One region of the Streptomyces lunalinharesii genome, then DNA from elsewhere that is predicted to be linked to it. Evidence: riboswitches for the same ligand, from Rfam matches in the RefSeq annotation. Region 1 holds a riboswitch; each other region holds the start of a gene.
What was found. A riboswitch is a leader RNA that binds a small molecule or an ion and turns the genes downstream of it on or off. The one in region 1 is predicted to bind cobalamin.
Positions count from the first base shown of each region.

Region 2: another riboswitch for cobalamin. It lies ahead of ABD385_RS13800 (ribonucleoside-diphosphate reductase subunit alpha); the one in region 1 lies ahead of metE (5-methyltetrahydropteroyltriglutamate--homocysteine S-methyltransferase).
Region 3: another riboswitch for cobalamin. It lies ahead of ABD385_RS30570 (CoA-acylating methylmalonate-semialdehyde dehydrogenase); the one in region 1 lies ahead of metE (5-methyltetrahydropteroyltriglutamate--homocysteine S-methyltransferase).

Region 1 is NZ_BAAARK010000060.1:17,944-21,210, forward strand. Features, by position in the region: gene metE (5-methyltetrahydropteroyltriglutamate--homocysteine S-methyltransferase) at 1-1,593, opposite strand, end outside; cobalamin riboswitch at 1,758-1,982, opposite strand; gene ABD385_RS38685 (nucleoside deaminase) at 2,157-2,663, shown strand; gene ABD385_RS38690 (serine/threonine-protein kinase) at 2,716-3,267, opposite strand, start outside.
Region 2 is NZ_BAAARK010000007.1:115,355-118,621, reverse strand. Features, by position in the region: gene ABD385_RS13800 (ribonucleoside-diphosphate reductase subunit alpha) at 1-1,758, opposite strand, end outside; cobalamin riboswitch at 1,922-2,074, opposite strand; gene ABD385_RS13795 (GNAT family N-acetyltransferase) at 2,199-2,702, opposite strand; gene ABD385_RS13790 (Uma2 family endonuclease) at 2,838-3,267, shown strand, end outside.
Region 3 is NZ_BAAARK010000027.1:64,775-68,041, reverse strand. Features, by position in the region: gene ABD385_RS30575 (acyl-CoA dehydrogenase family protein) at 32-1,177, shown strand; cobalamin riboswitch at 1,353-1,531, shown strand; gene ABD385_RS30570 (CoA-acylating methylmalonate-semialdehyde dehydrogenase) at 1,731-3,230, shown strand; gene ABD385_RS30565 (acyl-CoA dehydrogenase family protein) at 3,236-3,267, shown strand, end outside.

The DNA of each region.
Region 1 (3,267 bases):
GTGGCGGGTGCCGTAGGACTGGACCCAGCCGTGTCGGGTGGCGAGGTAGCCGGTGAGTTGTTCGGCGAAGTACTGGACCATGTCGTTGCGTTCGGGTTCGCCGTGGACCAGGACGTCGATGCCGGTCTTCTCCTGGAAGGAGATGACCTCCTGGATCTCGGTCTTGATGCGCTCGTCGTAGCCGGCGGTGTCGATGCGGCCGGCGCGCAGGTCGGCGCGGGCGGCGCGCAGTTCGCCGGTCTGCGGGAACGAGCCGATGGTGGTGGTCGGCAGCAGCGGCAGCTTGAGGTGGGCGCGTTGGGCGAGGGTGCGCTCGGGGTAGGGCTGGGAGCGGCGGGTCTCGGCCTCGGTGACGGCTGCGGCACGGGCCCGCACGGCGGGGTCGTGGGTGATCGGCGAGCCGGCCCGGGATGCCAGGTCGGCGCGGTTGGCGGCGAGTTCGGCGGTGATGGTGCCGGTGCCCTGGGACAGGCCGCGGGCCAGCGTCACCAGCTCGGTGGTCTTCTGCTTGGCGAACGCCAGCCAGCGGGCGATCTGCGGATCGACGTCGCGTTCGAGGGTGGCGTCCAGGGGCACGTGCAGCAGCGAGCAGGACGCGGCCACGTCGACGCGGTCGGCGAGGCCGAGCAGGGTGCCGAGGGTGGCCAGCGACTTCTCCAGGTCGTTGATCCAGATGTTGCGGCCGTTGACGACGCCGGCCACCAGGCGTTTGCCCGGGAGTCCGCCGACGGCGGCCAGGGCGTCGAGGTTGCCGGCGGCGGCCTCGGTGAAGTCCAGTGCCAGGCCCTCGACGGGGGCCTTGGCCAGTACCGGCAGGGCGTCGCCGAGCCGGTCGAAGTAGGAGGCGAGCAGGAGTTGGGGCCGGTCGGTGCGGGCGCCGAGGTCGCGGTAGGCGCGGGCGGCGGCGTTCAGCTCGGCCGGGGTGCGGTCCTGGACCAGGGCCGGCTCGTCCAGCTGCACCCACTGGGCGCCGGCCGCCCGCAGGTCGGCGAGGACCTCCGCGTAGACGGGCAGCAGGCGGTCCAGGAGCGTCAGGGGCTCGAAGTCGGCGGCGACCCCGGGGGCGGGCTTGGACAGCAGGAGATAGGTGATCGGGCCGACGAGCACGGGGCGGGGGGTCAGGCCCAGTGCGAGGGCCTCCTTGAGTTCCGCGACCTGTTTGCCGGAGTCGGCGACGAAGGCGGTGTCCGGCCCCAACTCGGGTACGAGGTAGTGGTAGTTGGTGTCGAACCACTTGGTCATCTCCAGCGGCGCCACGTCCTGCGTGCCGCGCGCCATCGCGAAGTAGCCGTCGAGCGGATCGGCCTCGATGGCGGCGCGGTGGCGCTCCGGGACGGCGCCGACCATGACGCTGGTGTCCAGCACGTGGTCGTAGTACGAGAAGTCGCCGGTCGGCACCTCGTGGATGCCGGCGTCCACCAGGTCCTGCCAGTTGCCGCGGCGCAACTCGGCGGCCGTGGCGCGCAGGGCGTCCGCGGTGACGCGGCCCTTCCAGTAGCCCTCGACGGCCTGCTTCAGCTCCCGGCGCTGTCCCTGCCGGGGGTAGCCGTACACGGTGGCCCGTGCGGTCACGGTTTCGGGCTTGACGGTCACGGAGATCTCCTTCGCGAGATGAATCCCTGAGGTCCCGGCGACGGGACGAGAGCGCGAAGGGTGACGAACCCGGCGGTGCCCGACGCCCGCCCGGGGCGCGCTGGTCCGCCTGGTGTGTACGCCGACCCGCCCACGAGGTCACCGGGATGTCCGCGCACGAATGCTTCGCGCGCGGGCAGTTGGCAGGTCTTCGGACTCGCGGGCGCGCCTCGTGTTCTCCACGAGACTCCTACTGACCGTCGCTTCCCGGGCCCCGTACGTCGGGCCCAGTGCGTATGACGGCGGTCGTTCCCACTCACCGCTGCGGGGCAGTCCCGGATTCCCACCGGGTTCCCTCTTGCGACGCTCCCGCCTGGCGGACGGGGCGAACCAGCTGCACCGTTCACCCTACGGTGCGGGCCGGCGAACCACCGTGAGCCGTCCACAATGCGGAAGGTGAGATGGGACAACCAGGGGACGGGTTTGCCGCGGACCGAGGGTGGGAAGCGCGGCAGACGCGGCCCCCGACAGGGCGGCCCGCCGCCCGACGCATCCCCCCCCGCACACCCCGAGGAGTTTCCGGCATGACCGCCGCCCCGCACCGTACCGACCCGACCGCCGGCGCCACCGACGTCGCGCTGCTGCGCACCGCCGTCGCCGTGGCCCGCCGCGCCCGCGCGGCCGGCAACCACCCGTTCGGCGCGCTGCTCACCGGTCCCGACGGAGCGGTCCTGCTGGAGGCCGAGAACACCGTCACCACCGAACGCGACGCCACCGGCCACGCCGAGACCAACCTCGTCCGCCTGGCCACCGCACGGTACGACGCCGACTTCCTGCGCGCCTGCACCCTCTACACCAGCACCGAACCGTGCGCGATGTGTTCGGGCGCGATCTACTGGGGCAACGTCGGCCGGGTCGTCTACGCGCTCGGCGAGGACGGGCTCCTGGCGATGACCGGCGCCGACGAGAAGAACCCCACCATGGCCCTGCCCTGCCGCGACGTCTTCGCGGCGGGACAGCGCCCCCTGGCGGTCGTCGGCCCGGTCGACCTCCCCGAGGCCCGCGAGGTGCACGCCGGTTTCTGGGACTGATCCCGCGGCGCGCCCCGGCTGGCGGACCCCACGGCCGTCCCGCCGGGGCGGCTCAGGACGCCCGCGGCGGCATGGCCGCCAACGCCGTCCTCGCGAGGTTCCGGGCCTCCGCCTCGCAGGCGGGGTGCCGGGCGCGGGACAGGTAGGCCCGCACCACGAGGTTGCCGTCGCGGACGTTGAGCTGGCAGCTCGGCCGGGCGGTGCCGGGGGCGCCGGTCGTCCAGTACGCCTCGTCGCCGAAACCGAGCCCGGTCTCCGGGAACTCGGACTTCGCGCCGTCGGCGAAGTCCTGCTGCTGCCGCTCGGTGCCGCTGCCGTCGGAGCGCGTGCGCATCAGCTCCCACGAGACGTCGGCGCTGGGGGTGTAGTTCCAGCCGTCCGCCTGCGGCTGGTCCCGGTCGAACCAGGAGCACTCGGTCTTCGCGCCGTCGCCCTGTTCCTGGTAGCGGTCCTTGTCCTTGCGCCGCTCCGTGTGCAGCGGGAGCTTGGCCGCGACCTCCGAGCACACCGGCATCGTCACGTACTTGTCCGGGACGCCGGCACTGCCGCCGCCGTTCAGCAGCAGGTAGCCGCCGGTGCCGACAGCGACCGCCAGCACCCCGGC
Region 2 (3,267 bases), on a different contig from region 1:
GTGCAGCACGCCGCGGGCCGTGCGGGTCGCGGACCAGGTCGCGTGCGGGCCGTGCCGCTCGGCGAGGTCGGCGGACGCCTCGTAGGCGGCCAGCATGATCCGCTCGGAGATGCGGGTGGACAGCTCCCGGGCCTCGGCCGAGTCGAACGGCAGCTGGAGCCGGAAGAAGACGTCCTGCAATCCCATCAGGCCCAGACCGACCGGCCGCCAGCGGGAGTTGGAGGCGGCGGCCTGCTCGGTCGGGTAGAAGTTGATGTCCACGACCCGGTCGAGGAAGGTCACGGCGGTGCGGACGGTGGCGTCCAGCCGCTCCCAGTCCATCTCGCCGTCCGTGCCCAGGTGCGCGGCGAGGTTGACCGACCCGAGGTTGCAGACCGCGGTCTCGCCGTCGTCGGTGACCTCCAGGATCTCCGTGCACAGGTTGGAGGAGTGCACGACCCGGCCGGGCTCCGCGGTCTGGTTGGCGGTGCGGTTGGCGGCGTCCTTGAACGTCATCCAGCCGTTGCCGGTCTGCGCCAGGGTGCGCATCATCCGGGAGTACAGCACCCGGGCGGGCACCTGCTTGAGGGCCTTGCCCGCGGCCTCCGCGGCCCGGTAGGCGGCGTCGAACTCCGCGCCCCACAGGTCGACGAACTCGGGCACGTCGGACGGGGAGAACAGCGACCAGTCGGCGTCCGTCTCGACCCGGCGCATGAACTCGTCCGGGATCCAGTGCGCGATGTTGAGGTTGTGGGTCCGGCGGGCCTCCTCGCCGGTGTTGTCCCGCAGCTCCAGGAACTCCTCGATGTCGGCGTGCCAGGTCTCCAGGTAGACGCAGGCCGCGCCCTTGCGGCGGCCGCCCTGGTTGACCGCGGCCACCGACGCGTCCAGGGTGCGCAGGAACGGCACGATGCCGTTGGAGTGCCCGTTGGTGCCGCGGATCAGCGAACCGCGGGCACGGATCCGGGAGTACGACAGACCGATCCCACCGGCGTGCTTGGAGAGCCGGGCCACCTGGTGGTAGCGGTCGTAGATGGAGTCCAGCTCGTCCAGCGGGGAGTCCAGCAGGTAGCAGGAGGACATCTGCGGGTGCCGGGTGCCGGAGTTGAAGAGCGTGGGGGAGGACGGCAGGTAGGACAGCGTGCTGGTCAGCCGGTACAGCTCGGCGACGTCCGCCAGCGCCCGCAGCGAATCGTCCTCGGCGAGGCCGCAGGCCACCCGCAGCAGGAAGTGCTGGGGCGTCTCGATGACCTTGCGGGTGATGGGGTGCCGCAGCAGGTAGCGCGACTGCAGGGTGCGCAGCCCGAAGTACCCGAACCGGTCGTCGGCGCCGGCCTCCAGGGCCCCGTCCACCAGCGCGTCCAGCTGCACCGCGTGGCCGCGCACGAACTCCGCGGTGACGTCGGCGATCAGGCCCTCCTGGTGGCCGACCGCGATCGAGGTCGCGAAGGAGGTGGCGCCCTGGCCGGCGGCCTCCTCGGCGATGGCGAGGGTGAGCAGGCGCGCCGCGAGCCGGGAGTACTGCGGCTCGTCGGCGATCAGTCCGGCCGCGGCCTCGGTCGCCAGCGCGCGCAGTTCCGCTTCGTCGGAGCCGGGGTGCCGGCCGCGCAGCGCGGCGGCGGCCACCTTGCCGGGGTCGGTCGCGGTCAGGTCGGCGGTCAGCTCGGTCAGCGTCCGCAGCAGGGCGACGCCCGGTCCGTCCTCGTGCGCGGGAGGTGCGGCCACCGCGGACTGCACGACCTCGGCGTCTGACGCGGGCTCCGTTGGCGCGATGGTCACCTGATGCTCTCCCTCACTCGGCGGGGGCCGGGAGGGACGGCGGTGCGACGGCAGCCGCGCGGGCAGGGCGACACCCCGCGGTGACCGGGGTGCGCGGGTCGGCCGCGCGGCGTCCATCAGCCCATCCCTCGGGGCCCGGACGTATCGACGCCGCACCGATGGCGGTGCGGACGTGCCGTCGGCAGGTCCTCGGACTCGGGAGCGCACCGCCGAACCCTTGGGAACGGGCCGTGGAACGCGCTCTCACACCGTTGCGGGACAGTCCCGGATTTGCACCGGATTCCCCTGCGGCGACAGCGAGGAAGAGCATACATCTTGTGCTGCTCCCCGCATGCACCCCCACATCTTGTGTCGCTCCGGCATACCATTCCCGCAGGTATGCGAAGGGCGGGGCCGCCCGGACCCCGCCGGAACGCGGTCGTGAAGGCGTTCCACGGCCCTCAGCACAGCTCTCGGGCGAACGCCCACAGCGTCACCCCGGGCACCGGAATCCAGTCCCGCTGCGCCGCCCGCGCGAACCCCAGCCGGCGGTAGAGCCGGTGCGCCGGCAGCAGCTGCGGCTGGCTCGACAGCACCATCGCGCGCAGCCCCGACTCCCGGGCGCGCGCCAGGCACGCCCGCACCAGCGCCGCCCCGACGCCGTGCCCGCGCCCCTCGCCCCGCACCGCCAGCATCCGGAACTCGCCCTCCCCGGGCCCGGCCAACTCCGCGTACGGGCTCCCGTGCGGCGCGAACGTCACCGCCCCCAGCACCGCCCCGTCCGCCCCGCCCGCGGCCACCAGCACCTCGGCGTGCTCCGCCCGGTGCGCCACCGCCCGCAGTACCGCCGCGTACGGATCGTCCGCCCCGCCGGCCAACAGCCCGTCGGCCAGGTACACCTCGGTCACTAAGTCGCCGACCGCCTCGTACTCCGCCGGGCGGACGGGCCTGATGGTGATGTCCATGGAGGCAGTGTGCCGACGACCGGGCGGCCGGTGGGGAGTTTCGCTGATGGTGATCACGAAGTGACTGTCGGTGGTGTCCACTATCGTCGGTTCCACGTTCCCTGCTCCGTCCGTTGAAAGAAGGGAGAAGCCCTCATGACCGCGCTCGCCAGCCCGCTGCACATCATGGAGACCGAGCATTTTGAAGAGGTCGCCCGGATACTCGCCCGCCTGGAAAAAGGCGCTCGGTTGGAGTTCATCGACGGGAAAATCAGGAGCAGGGCTGTGCCGGACGGGGACCACGGTCGGATCATCGAATGGCTGACGCGGCTCTGCATCCAGGCGCGCCCTGAACTGTGGCTCTATCCGGACCAGGGACTGAAAGTGCAGGCGTATCGCGGCGGCAGGGCCCGCCCGGACGGTGTGCTCGCGCCTAGTGGCGCCTTCGTCGGCCAGGGTGAATGGGCCGATCCCGAACCGGTGCTGATGGTCGTTGAGGTCACTTCGTACGACTCTGACTCGGGCACGCGCGACCGGGTGGAGAAGCCTCGCGCGTACGCGGAGACCGGCATCCCTCTCTACCTGT
Region 3 (3,267 bases), on a different contig from region 1:
CGTGCCCGGTCCGCCACCAGGGAGCCGCCTCGTGACCGCATTCGCACTGGGACCGGAGGAACAGCAGTGGTGCGCCGAGCTGCGCGCCCGGACCGCCGAACGGCTGCGCCCCCTCGCCGAGCAGGGGCGGGCGGGCCGGATCAACCGGCCCCTGGTCGCCGCCCTCGGCGAACTGGGCCTGCTCGCCCGGCTCTTCCCCGACGGCGGCAGCCCCAGGGCGCTGGACCTGTGCCTGCTGCGCGAATCGCTGGCGCAGGAGTGCACGGAGGCGGAGACCGCGCTGGCGCTCCAGGGACTGGGCACCTGCCCGATCCTGCAGTCCGGGACGGACGCCCAACGGGCCCGCTGGCTGCCGGAGGTGACGGCCGGCCGGGCCGTCGCGGCCTTCGCGCTGAGCGAGCCGGGCGCGGGCTCGGACGCCGCGGCGCTCGCCCTGGCCGCCACGCCCGACGGGCCCGGCCGTTGGCGGCTCACCGGCGAGAAGTGCTGGATCTCCAACGCCCCCGAGGCCGACTTCGCCACCGTCTTCGCCCGCACCGGCGGCGCCGACGGTGCCCGCGGCATCACCGCCTTCCTCGTCCCCGCCGACCGCCCGGGCCTGGGCGGCGAGCCGTTGGACATGCTCAGCCCGCACCCCATCGGCACCCTGGTCTTCGACGGCACGCCGGTGACCGAAGCGGACGTGCTGGGCGACGTGGGCGGCGGTTTCGGGGTGGCGATGCGCACCCTGAACCTCTTCCGGCCGAGCGTGGGCGCCTTCGCGGTCGGCATGGCGCAGGCCGCGTTGGACGCCGCGCTGGCGCACGCCGGGACGCGCACCGCGTTCGGCGGGCCGCTCAGGGAACTCCAGTCCGTCGGCCACCGACTGGCCGAGATGGCCACCCGCGTCGAGGCCGCCCGCCTCCTGGTCTACGCGGCCGCGGCCGCCTACGACCGCGGCGCCCCGGACATCGCCCGCCGCTCGGCCATGGCCAAGCTCCTGGCCACCGAGACCGCACAGGAGGTCGTCGACGCCGCCGTCCAGATCCACGGCGCCCGCGCGCTGCGCCGCGGCCACCTGCTGGAACACCTCTACCGCGAGGTCCGCGCACCGCGCATCTACGAGGGCGCCACGGAGGTCCAACGCTCCCTGATCGCCAAGGAGCTGTACCGCGAGGCCGGTCGTCAGCCGGTCTGAGGCGTCGCCGCGCACGATGTCGCGTCCGGCCCCGACCGGCCCCGGCGGCCCCGTCGTGGCCGGTGATCGGGCGGGGGCCGGTCGCCGCGCCGGCCTCGCGCCGGACCGCTCTCCGGCGCGTCCGATGCCGCCGACGGCCGTCGAGGGTGGACTTACTAGGACGTCCAACTATATCGTCGTGACCAAGGCCCGCGGTGCAGGGAAGCCGGTGCGATTCCGGCGCGGTCCCGCCACTGTGACCGGGGAATGCGCTCCCCGAACGAGACCGGCCACTGACGGAGAGTTCCGTCGGGAAGGCCGGGGAGCGCGTGCTGATCCGGGAGTCAGGATACCGGCCGCGGGATGTTCCGTGTTGTCCACGAGGATGGAGCAGACACGCATGGCACCGGCACGCACCCGCGCCCCCGACCGGCGCACCGTATGGGTGCCGCGCACCGACGTCTGACGGTCACCCGGCCCTGCGCATCCCGCGCTGCCCGCACGCGCCGCTTCCGGCGACCGTGCCGGGTCCGCGCGCCATCCCCGGATCGCACCTGACGGAGAGCAGGCATTCATGGTCCGTGAACTGGCACATTTCATCGGCGGCAAGCACACCCCGGGCGTCTCGGGGACCTACGGCGACGTGCACGATCCCAACACCGGCGCCGTCCAGGCCCGGGTGCCGCTCGCCGGCCGCGCCGAGACCGAGGCGGCGATCGCCGACGCCGCCGAGGCCCAGCGCGGGTGGGGCGAGTGGAACCCGCAGCGCCGCGCCCGGGTGCTGCTGAAGTTCCTCCAACTCGTCGAGGGGGAGCGGGAGTCGCTGGCCCGGATGCTGTCGTCCGAGCACGGCAAGACCGTCGCCGACGCCCACGGCGACCTCCAGCGCGGCCTGGACGTGGTGGAGTTCGCCGCGGGCATTCCCCATCTGCTCAAGGGCGAGTTCACCGACAACGCCGGCACCGGCATCGACGTGCACTCCCTGCGCAGCCCCATCGGCGTCACCGCCGGCATCACCCCGTTCAACTTCCCCGCGATGATCCCGCTGTGGCAGGCCGCCCCCGCCCTGGCCTGCGGCAACTCCTTCATCCTCAAGCCCTCCGAACGCGACCCCTCGGTGCCGCTGCGGCTCGCCGAACTCTTCCTGGAGGCGGGGCTGCCGCCGGGCGTCCTCAACGTCGTCAACGGCGGCAAGGAAGCGGTCGACACCCTGCTCACCGACCCCAGGGTCGGGGCCCTGGGCTTCGTCGGCTCCACCCCGATCGCGGCGCACCTCTACGCCACCGCCGCCGCGCACGGCAAACGGGCCCAGTGCTTCGGCGGCGCCAAGAACCACCTGATCGTGATGCCGGACGCCGACCTCGACCAGGCCGTCGACGCCCTGATCGGCGCGGGCTACGGCTCGGCGGGGGAGCGTTGCATGGCGATCTCCGTGGCCGTCCCCGTCGGCGAGGCCACCGCCGACGCCCTGGTGGAGCGGCTCAAGGAACGCATCGGGCAGCTGCGCATCGGCCGCAGCGACGACCCCCAGGCCGACTTCGGCCCGCTCGTCAGCCGCGAGGCCCTGGACCGGGTGCGGCGCTACGTCGACATCGGCGTCAACGAGGGCGCCGAACTCGTCGTGGACGGCCGCGGGTTCACCCTCGCCGGCCACGAGGACGGCTTCTTCGCCGGCCCCTCGCTCTTCGACCGCGTCGCCCCGCAGATGCGCGTCTACCGCGAGGAGATCTTCGGGCCCGTCCTGTGCGTCGTACGGGCCGCCGACTACGAGGAGGCGCTGCGGCTGCCCAGCGAGCACCCGTACGGCAACGGCGTGGCGCTCTTCACGCGGGACGGGGACACCGCCCGCGACTTCACCCGCCGGGTGAACACCGGCATGGTCGGCGTCAACGTGCCCATTCCGGTGCCGGTGGCCTACCACACCTTCGGCGGCTGGAAGCGTTCCGGCTACGGCGACCTGGGCCAGCACGGACCGGACGCGATCCGCTTCTACACCCGCACCAAGACCGTCACCTCGCGCTGGCCCTCCGGGACCAAGGAGGGCGCGAGCTTCACCCTCCCGACGATGGGCTGAGCGCCGTGACCACCACCTCGCTCACCGAGGACCAACT